DNA from 2 places in the Marinobacterium marisflavi genome. Region 2 is predicted to be linked to the other one. Evidence: predicted binding sites of a transcription regulator. Region 2 holds the regulator's gene; the other holds the start of a gene.
The links. The regulator FNR, encoded in region 2, switches genes on or off when oxygen is low (the NO sensors DNR and NnrR bind a similar motif). The targets are predictions, from matches to a motif close to TTGATNTANATCAA.
Positions count from the first base shown of each region.

Region 1 (3,424 bases), 370 kb from region 2:
AAGCCGGCCCCAACCATTACACGGAAGGTCCAGAACATTGGCGCAACAGTTGGAATGGTATCTTTGGCAGCCTGCTTGATCTGCTCTTCAGTTGCATCAACCACATCTGGGGTGTAGCGCTTAAGCAGCAGACCATAACCCAAGTCCTGTACGACGCGCTCAAACAGCATGCGGTTCTCAGGGGTATCCTCATCGCCGCGCAGCTTGGTCAGCAAGGCATAAGCTTTGATACCGTTGCGAATACGGGCCTCAGCGCGCTCAACCAGATCAGCGATACCGATCACCTCTTCATCCAGCGAGCGAGTAGCAATCAGGCCGAGTGCGCCGGGAATCTTGATGGCGTAGTCGGTATGCTGCGTCTCTTCGTTAGGTAGGCCAACCAGAGTAAAGGCCGCTGGTGCAGGGTGAGTTTCCCATTCGGCCTCAATAGCGGCCAGTTTTACCTTCTGTACTTCACCCACTTCGTAGCCGGACTCATCGCCCAGTACGATAACCGACAGCGCTGAGGCCAGGCCGAAGGCGGACGCGATAGCAAAGGAGCGTCGTGCAAAGCAGATATCGCGACCGCGCAACATAAAGTAGGAGCTGACTGCTAGCACGAAGATGGCGCCGGTAACGTACCCTGCAGAGACTGTGTGAACAAACTTAACCTGCGCTACAGGGTTAAGGATCACATCAGCGAAGCTCTCCATCTCCATACGCATGGTTTCATAGTTGAAGTAGGCGCCCACTGGGTTCTGCATCCAGCCGTTGGCAATCAGAATCCACAGTGCAGAGAAGTTAGAGCCTATAGCAACAGCCCAGGTAACGCCCAGGTGCTGCACTTTGCTCAGACGATCCCAGCCAAAGAAAAAGAGGCCGATCATGGTGGACTCGAGGAAGAAAGCCACAAGACCCTCAATCGCCAGCGGTGCGCCGAAGACATCACCGACGTAGTGCGAGTAGTAGGCCCAGTTGGTGCCGAACTGGAACTCCATCGTCAGACCGGTGGTGACACCGAGGGCAAAGTTGATACCAAAGAGTTTGCCCCAGAACTTCGTCATATCGCGGTAGACCTGTTTGCCGGTCATCACATAGACCGACTCCATGATCGCCAGCATGAACGAGAGCCCAAGCGTCAGTGGAACGAAGAGAAAGTGGTACATCGCGGTAATGGCAAATTGCCAGCGCGATAGTTCCACAACTGAATCAGAGATCATTGAGGCTGCCCCTCCTACAGAAATATTGCAGTGCACAATTGTCTTTGGAGAGGCTAGTCGAATCGCTCGAGATGTTAATTGATATAGGACAATTTCAGTCCATTATTTTCCGGGTCGGACGTTTCTTCCCTGACCTGGCTGGAGACTAAGAGGGTTTGCGAAACAGAGCAGTTGGTCTGCTGCACTTGCTTTACTGATTTAAATCATCAAATAGTCTCACAGGCAAGACAATCGTAGTTTCTAAACTATGCTTCTAGGGTATTGATTGGAATCTAACTATGCGTCTGAAGCTTCTGATTTTTCTCACTCTTCTGCAAGCGCAGTTCGCTGGGGCCGACAACCACTTGGTCCTGCAGCTCAAATGGAAACCGCAGTTTCAGTTTGCCGGATATTATGTCGCTCAGGAGTTAGGCTATTACAGAGAGGCCGGTCTTGCCGTAGAGATTCGTCCGGGAGGTCCCGGCAGGAATAGCCTAACTGAAGTGCTTGAGGGACGGGCTGATTTTGGTGTTTCATCCAGTAACCTTGTGGCAGAACGCGTGAAGGGAGCACCGGTTAAAGCGTTGGCAGCGATTTTCCAAACCTCACCGGCGCGGTTTATTGCGCTAAAAAGTTCGGGTATCGAACGTGCTGAACAGCTGCGAGAAAAGCGGGTGATGCTGTTACCGAATAATGCCAGCTTTGAGTTGGTGGCGATGCTCAATCAACTTAACTTGCTTGAGCAGGTCGAGCGTATCGATACCAGCTTTAACATTGATTCACTGATTAATGGTGAAACTGACGCTTTTAACGGCTACGCAACTAACGAGCCTTATTCACTGCAAGAGCTGGGTGAAGAGTACAATCTTATCGATCCGGCCGACTACGGCATCCGCTTCTACGCCGACGTGCTATTCACTACCGATCAATTAGCACAAGAGCGGCCGGCAGACGTACGTGCTTTCACTCAAGCTAGTCTGCGGGGGTGGGAATATGCGTTGCAGTATCCCAGCGAAGCCATAGAGATCGTCTCGCGCTTCGCACCCGAGAAGTCACTCTCGCATTTACGCTATGAAGCGCTGTTGATGCACTCTCACATGTCCAAGGACTTAGTCCCCATCGGTTATATGAATACCGAGCGCTGGATGTCTATCAAATCTTATCTTGCCAGTATCGGTGAGATTCCGTCTGACGCAGTGCTTGAATTAGATCAGTTTATTTTCCCGATCGATCCGGTTGAATTCGACTGGAAACAACATGGCTGGATCGTTATAACTGGCGCACTGCTGCTGTCGCTGCTGCTCGCCTGGGCGATCTGGGCGCACCGGCAAAAAGAGATTGTTGAAGAGAAGCTAGAGTCTACCTTCAACCTTGCAACGCACGATACGCTCACCGGGTTAGCGAATCGTTATCTCTTTATCGACCGTTTTAGGCAGGTACTGGCGCACAAGGAGCGCGAGGCGTTAACTCCGTTGCTGGCCTTTATCGATATCGATAAGTTTAAAGCAGTCAACGATACACGGGGTCATCACGAGGGTGACGCTCTGCTTAAAGCTCTGGCAGCAGAGATGCTTGATGAAACTCGCCCCTCTGACACCTTAGCTCGAATCGGCGGTGATGAGTTTGCTCTGTTAGTCGATAACACTCACCCGGACTCCGAAGAGGTTATCTGCCAACGGTTACATGAGGCAGTGGAACGCGTAGTGGAGAGCTTTGCGCTGCAAGAGCTGCGGGTTAACGCCTCTATTGGTGTCCTAATTCTCGATGCAAATCTGCCCGATGATCCGGAGGCGTTACTGGCGCTGGCCGATCGCGAGATGTATGCAGCGAAGTGCAGTCAGAGTGAGAAAGTCAGGATCGCCAGGCTATCACAAATGCGCGGCTTCCTTTATGAGGTCTCAGGCTAAAAGCAGCTTGTCTGCACCTCAATTTCCTCTCCTTTATCGTTCTATCTAGGGCTATTTTGTGTTTCGCATATCTTATTTTGCGTCGCAATTTGCAACGCAAAACGATAACTCTTCGAGCAATTGTGCCTGTCTGTAGTTTGCCGGCCCTTGATCTAGGGCTTCAAGTGAATCGGTGATAAACTTCTGTCCAATAAGAGTTGACCGAAATATAGGCAAAACGCGTGCAAAATATTGAATTGCAGTCGAAAGAGCACAGCATTCTTCGTCGTGTGGCGTTGTCTAGTTTCGTATCGGGGGCTGGATATAGTCTTTTCTTGGCGTTCAATCAGTTGGGTTGGT
Region 1 is NZ_OZ457898.1:1,415,705-1,419,128, forward strand. It holds gene AC1WNR_RS07030 (cytochrome ubiquinol oxidase subunit I) at 1-1,199, opposite strand, end outside; gene AC1WNR_RS07035 (ABC transporter substrate-binding protein) at 1,478-3,085, shown strand; gene AC1WNR_RS07040 (hypothetical protein) at 3,307-3,424, shown strand, end outside.
Region 1: the regulator FNR is predicted to act here: its motif matches at 1,278-1,291, upstream of AC1WNR_RS07030 (cytochrome ubiquinol oxidase subunit I).

Region 2 (3,424 bases):
TCCCGATGCCAGCACCAAGCTGGCGATTCACCACAATGCTATCGCCCAGTTGACCCAAGCCGGCTACCGCAATATCGGTATGGACCATTTTGCGCTACCGCAGGATAGCCTCTCTGTGGCGCAGCAGTCGGGCGAGCTTCATCGTAACTTTCAGGGTTACACCACTCACGGCAACTGCGACTTACTCGGCCTTGGCGTCTCATCGATCAGCCAGATTGGCGACTACTACCTACAAAACAGTCCTGATCTTCCAACGTACAACGCCATGGTGATGAATCATGGCAGCGCGCTGACAAAGAGCTATAAGCTGAATAGCGACGACCACATCCGTCGTACTCTGATCACTCGACTAATCTGTGATTTCGAACTGAACTACGCCCAACTCAGTGAGCAGACTGGGGTTAATATCAAGCGCTATTTTGCGGACGAACTCTACCAACTAGAAGCGATGCAAGCTGAGGGTATGCTGCAATTACGCGCGGATGGGCTGGAGGTACTTCCACTGGGTCGTTTGTTGATTCGACGTATCTGCATGGTGTTCGACGCCTACATTAACCAACCAAGTGAGCGGCGCTACTCAAAGATTATTTAATCGCTTCTCTTCAATTTATAAATGATCTCGCTAACTCGCTGGTTCCCCACATTTCGCAATTTGCGTCTGGTGTTAGGAATTTTTCTTACAACCTTCTCGCCACAGCGACTATACTTAGCTTCCGAACATCGGAGGTTTTATGGCGTCTACCATCACCAATATTCGCTCAGTCTCAGCGCAATCTCACTGCCAGACCTGTAGCCTGAGCTCTTTATGTTTACCTGTTTCTCTGCAAAAGGACGAAGTTGAGAAGCTTGATAATATCATCGAAAAGAGCCGACCACTGCACAAAGGCGATCTACTGTTTCGCCAGGGCGAGCCACTCAAATCGATCTATGCACTGCGTGCTGGCTCAGTGAAGACCTTCACTGTGACACATGACGGCGAGGAGCAAATCAACGGCTTCTACTTCCCCGGCGAACTCGTCGGCCTCGCCGGTATAGATGAGGGCGAGTACCCGATGAGCGCGAAGATGATGGAGACCACAACCGTGTGTGAGATCCCCTACGAACGCCTCGATGAGCTATTAGGCCAAATGCCAGAGCTGCGCCGCTCAATGATGCGCACAATGGGTCGCGAAATTCGTGATGATCAGCAGATGATGATGCTCCTATCACGCAAAACAGCTGAACAGCGCATTGCGACCTTCCTGCTAAAGCTCTCTTCGCGTTACCAAGCTCGCGGCTACTCAGCCACCCAGTTCCGCCTCTCCATGTCACGCAATGAAATCGGTAACTACCTAGGGTTGGCGGTTGAGACAGTCAGTCGTATCTTCACTCGCTTCGCCTCTTCAGGTATGGTGCGCGTTGAAGGAAAGGAGATTGAGCTGCTCGACCTCGCGGCGCTCAACGAGGCCTCGGGTGACTGCCACGGCGAAGGATGTACGAAAGCCGCACAGCTAGGCTGAGGCTCAATCAGACCAAAGCTTGCATAAGGACCTAGAATGTCTTACGACGAGTATTACGTTAAGTCGGTAATTCGCACCATTTCAGATTGGCCGGACCCGGGTATTGAGTTTCGTGATATCACGCCTATTTTCAAAGACCCTAAAGCTCGCCGGATGGTAGCGCACGCTTTTGTGCAGCGGTACATGGACATGGACCTCTCCGCGATCGCCTGTATCGATGCGCGTGGTTTCCTATTCGGGGCCATCATCGCACACGAGCTGAATCTACCTCTGGTATTAGTGCGCAAGAAGGGCAAGTTGCCGGGTGAGTGCCTTCATCAAGAGTACACGCTCGAATACGGCACCGCATCGGTAGAGATGCAGTCCGATGCGCTGGTCGCCGGCGATCGTGTCGTTTTGATTGATGACCTGATCGCCACAGGCGGTACTATTTTGGCGGCGATGACACTGATCAAAAAGCTCGGTGCCGAAGTCGTTGAAGCGGCAGCGCTCATCAATCTACCCGACCTCGGTGGTGCCACTAAGATTCAAGACGCGGGCTCTCCTGTCTTTACGCTAATGGCGTTCGAAGGGCACTAACCGCTGGCGACGCGCCCCTTCGACGGAGTGGCGCACCTCTCCTCTCCATCCGCGACTAATTTCGACTACAAACGCGGATCGAATTGGCTTACAGTTACGTAGAGACAATTCGCTATAACGATATTCCAACAGGAGATACCAATGCGTCGCTTTGCCGCCCCTATCCTCGCTTCCGCAATTCTCGCTACGCCAGCCTTGGCTGAGACGATCGAGATCGATCACAACGGCTTAACCCTTAATGCTGAGCTGCAGCTAGCGGACGGCAGCACACTAGCGGACGGAGTACTGGTGCTTACGCATGGCACCCTGGCACATAGTGGTATGGAGTTGATCGTGGCGCTACAGGAACTGTTTGTTGATTACGGCATTAACACGCTGGCGGTCAACCTCAGCTACGGCATCGATAACCGCACACCAGCTATGTATGACTGTGCCGTACCAGCGCGACACACCATGCAGGATGCGGTTGCCGAGATCGCTGCCTGGCAGGATTGGCTCGACAGTCAGGATGCGGGGCCACGCTGGATGATGGGCCACTCTCGCGGAGGTAACCAGACAGCGCAGTACACCCTTTCAGACCCTGAGCGCGTTAGCGCCCAGATTCTGTTAGCACCTGCTACCTGGGACCTTGAGAAGACGCTGAGCGGCTACCAGAAGCGTTATAACGCTGATGTAACTGAGCTCCTAGCCAAAGCAGAAGCGATGGATGCCAGCGCCATGATGGACGGTGTGAGCATGCTCTACTGCGAGGGCAGCGGTGCAACAGCTGCAAGCCTGATGAGCTATTATGGAAACTATCCGAATTACGATACGCCGACAGTTCTGAATCAGACAGATACACCAACACTGGTTATCGCCGGTACCTTGGATGATGTAGTGGCAGATCTTCCAGAGAAGATGGCGAGCGTAACCCGAGACAACATTGAATTGGTGGAAGTTGAGGATGCGGACCACTTCTTCCGCGACCTGTTCACCGACGAGGTAGTCGACTATGCGAGCGAATTTATTGAAGCTCAGTAAGCTTATCTTGCTGCTGTTCGCACTTAACGCGCACGCAGCCGATGAGTTGACTGATGCAGCAGATCTGCAACGGTTGGCCGCTACCAACCCCAATGAGGTCATCGTTCTGATGATCTCACAGGAGAACTGCGGCTACTGCTCGCGTGTAAAAGAGGACTACCTGAAGCCGTTGATGAAGAGTGAGAACCATCCGCCGCTACGGATTCTGCATCTGGACCGCAGCGATAAGGTGGTCGACTTCGATGGTGAGAAGCGCTCAGGAAGCATCATAGCCAGCAAGTTAGGTGGACGATTCACGCCCACACTGCTGTTCGTTGATGGCAAAG
Region 2 is NZ_OZ457898.1:1,782,788-1,786,211, forward strand. It holds gene hemN (oxygen-independent coproporphyrinogen III oxidase) at 1-592, shown strand, start outside; gene fnr (fumarate/nitrate reduction transcriptional regulator Fnr) at 732-1,499, shown strand; gene AC1WNR_RS08800 (adenine phosphoribosyltransferase) at 1,536-2,078, shown strand; gene AC1WNR_RS08805 (alpha/beta hydrolase) at 2,220-3,098, shown strand; gene AC1WNR_RS08810 (thioredoxin family protein) at 3,070-3,424, shown strand, end outside.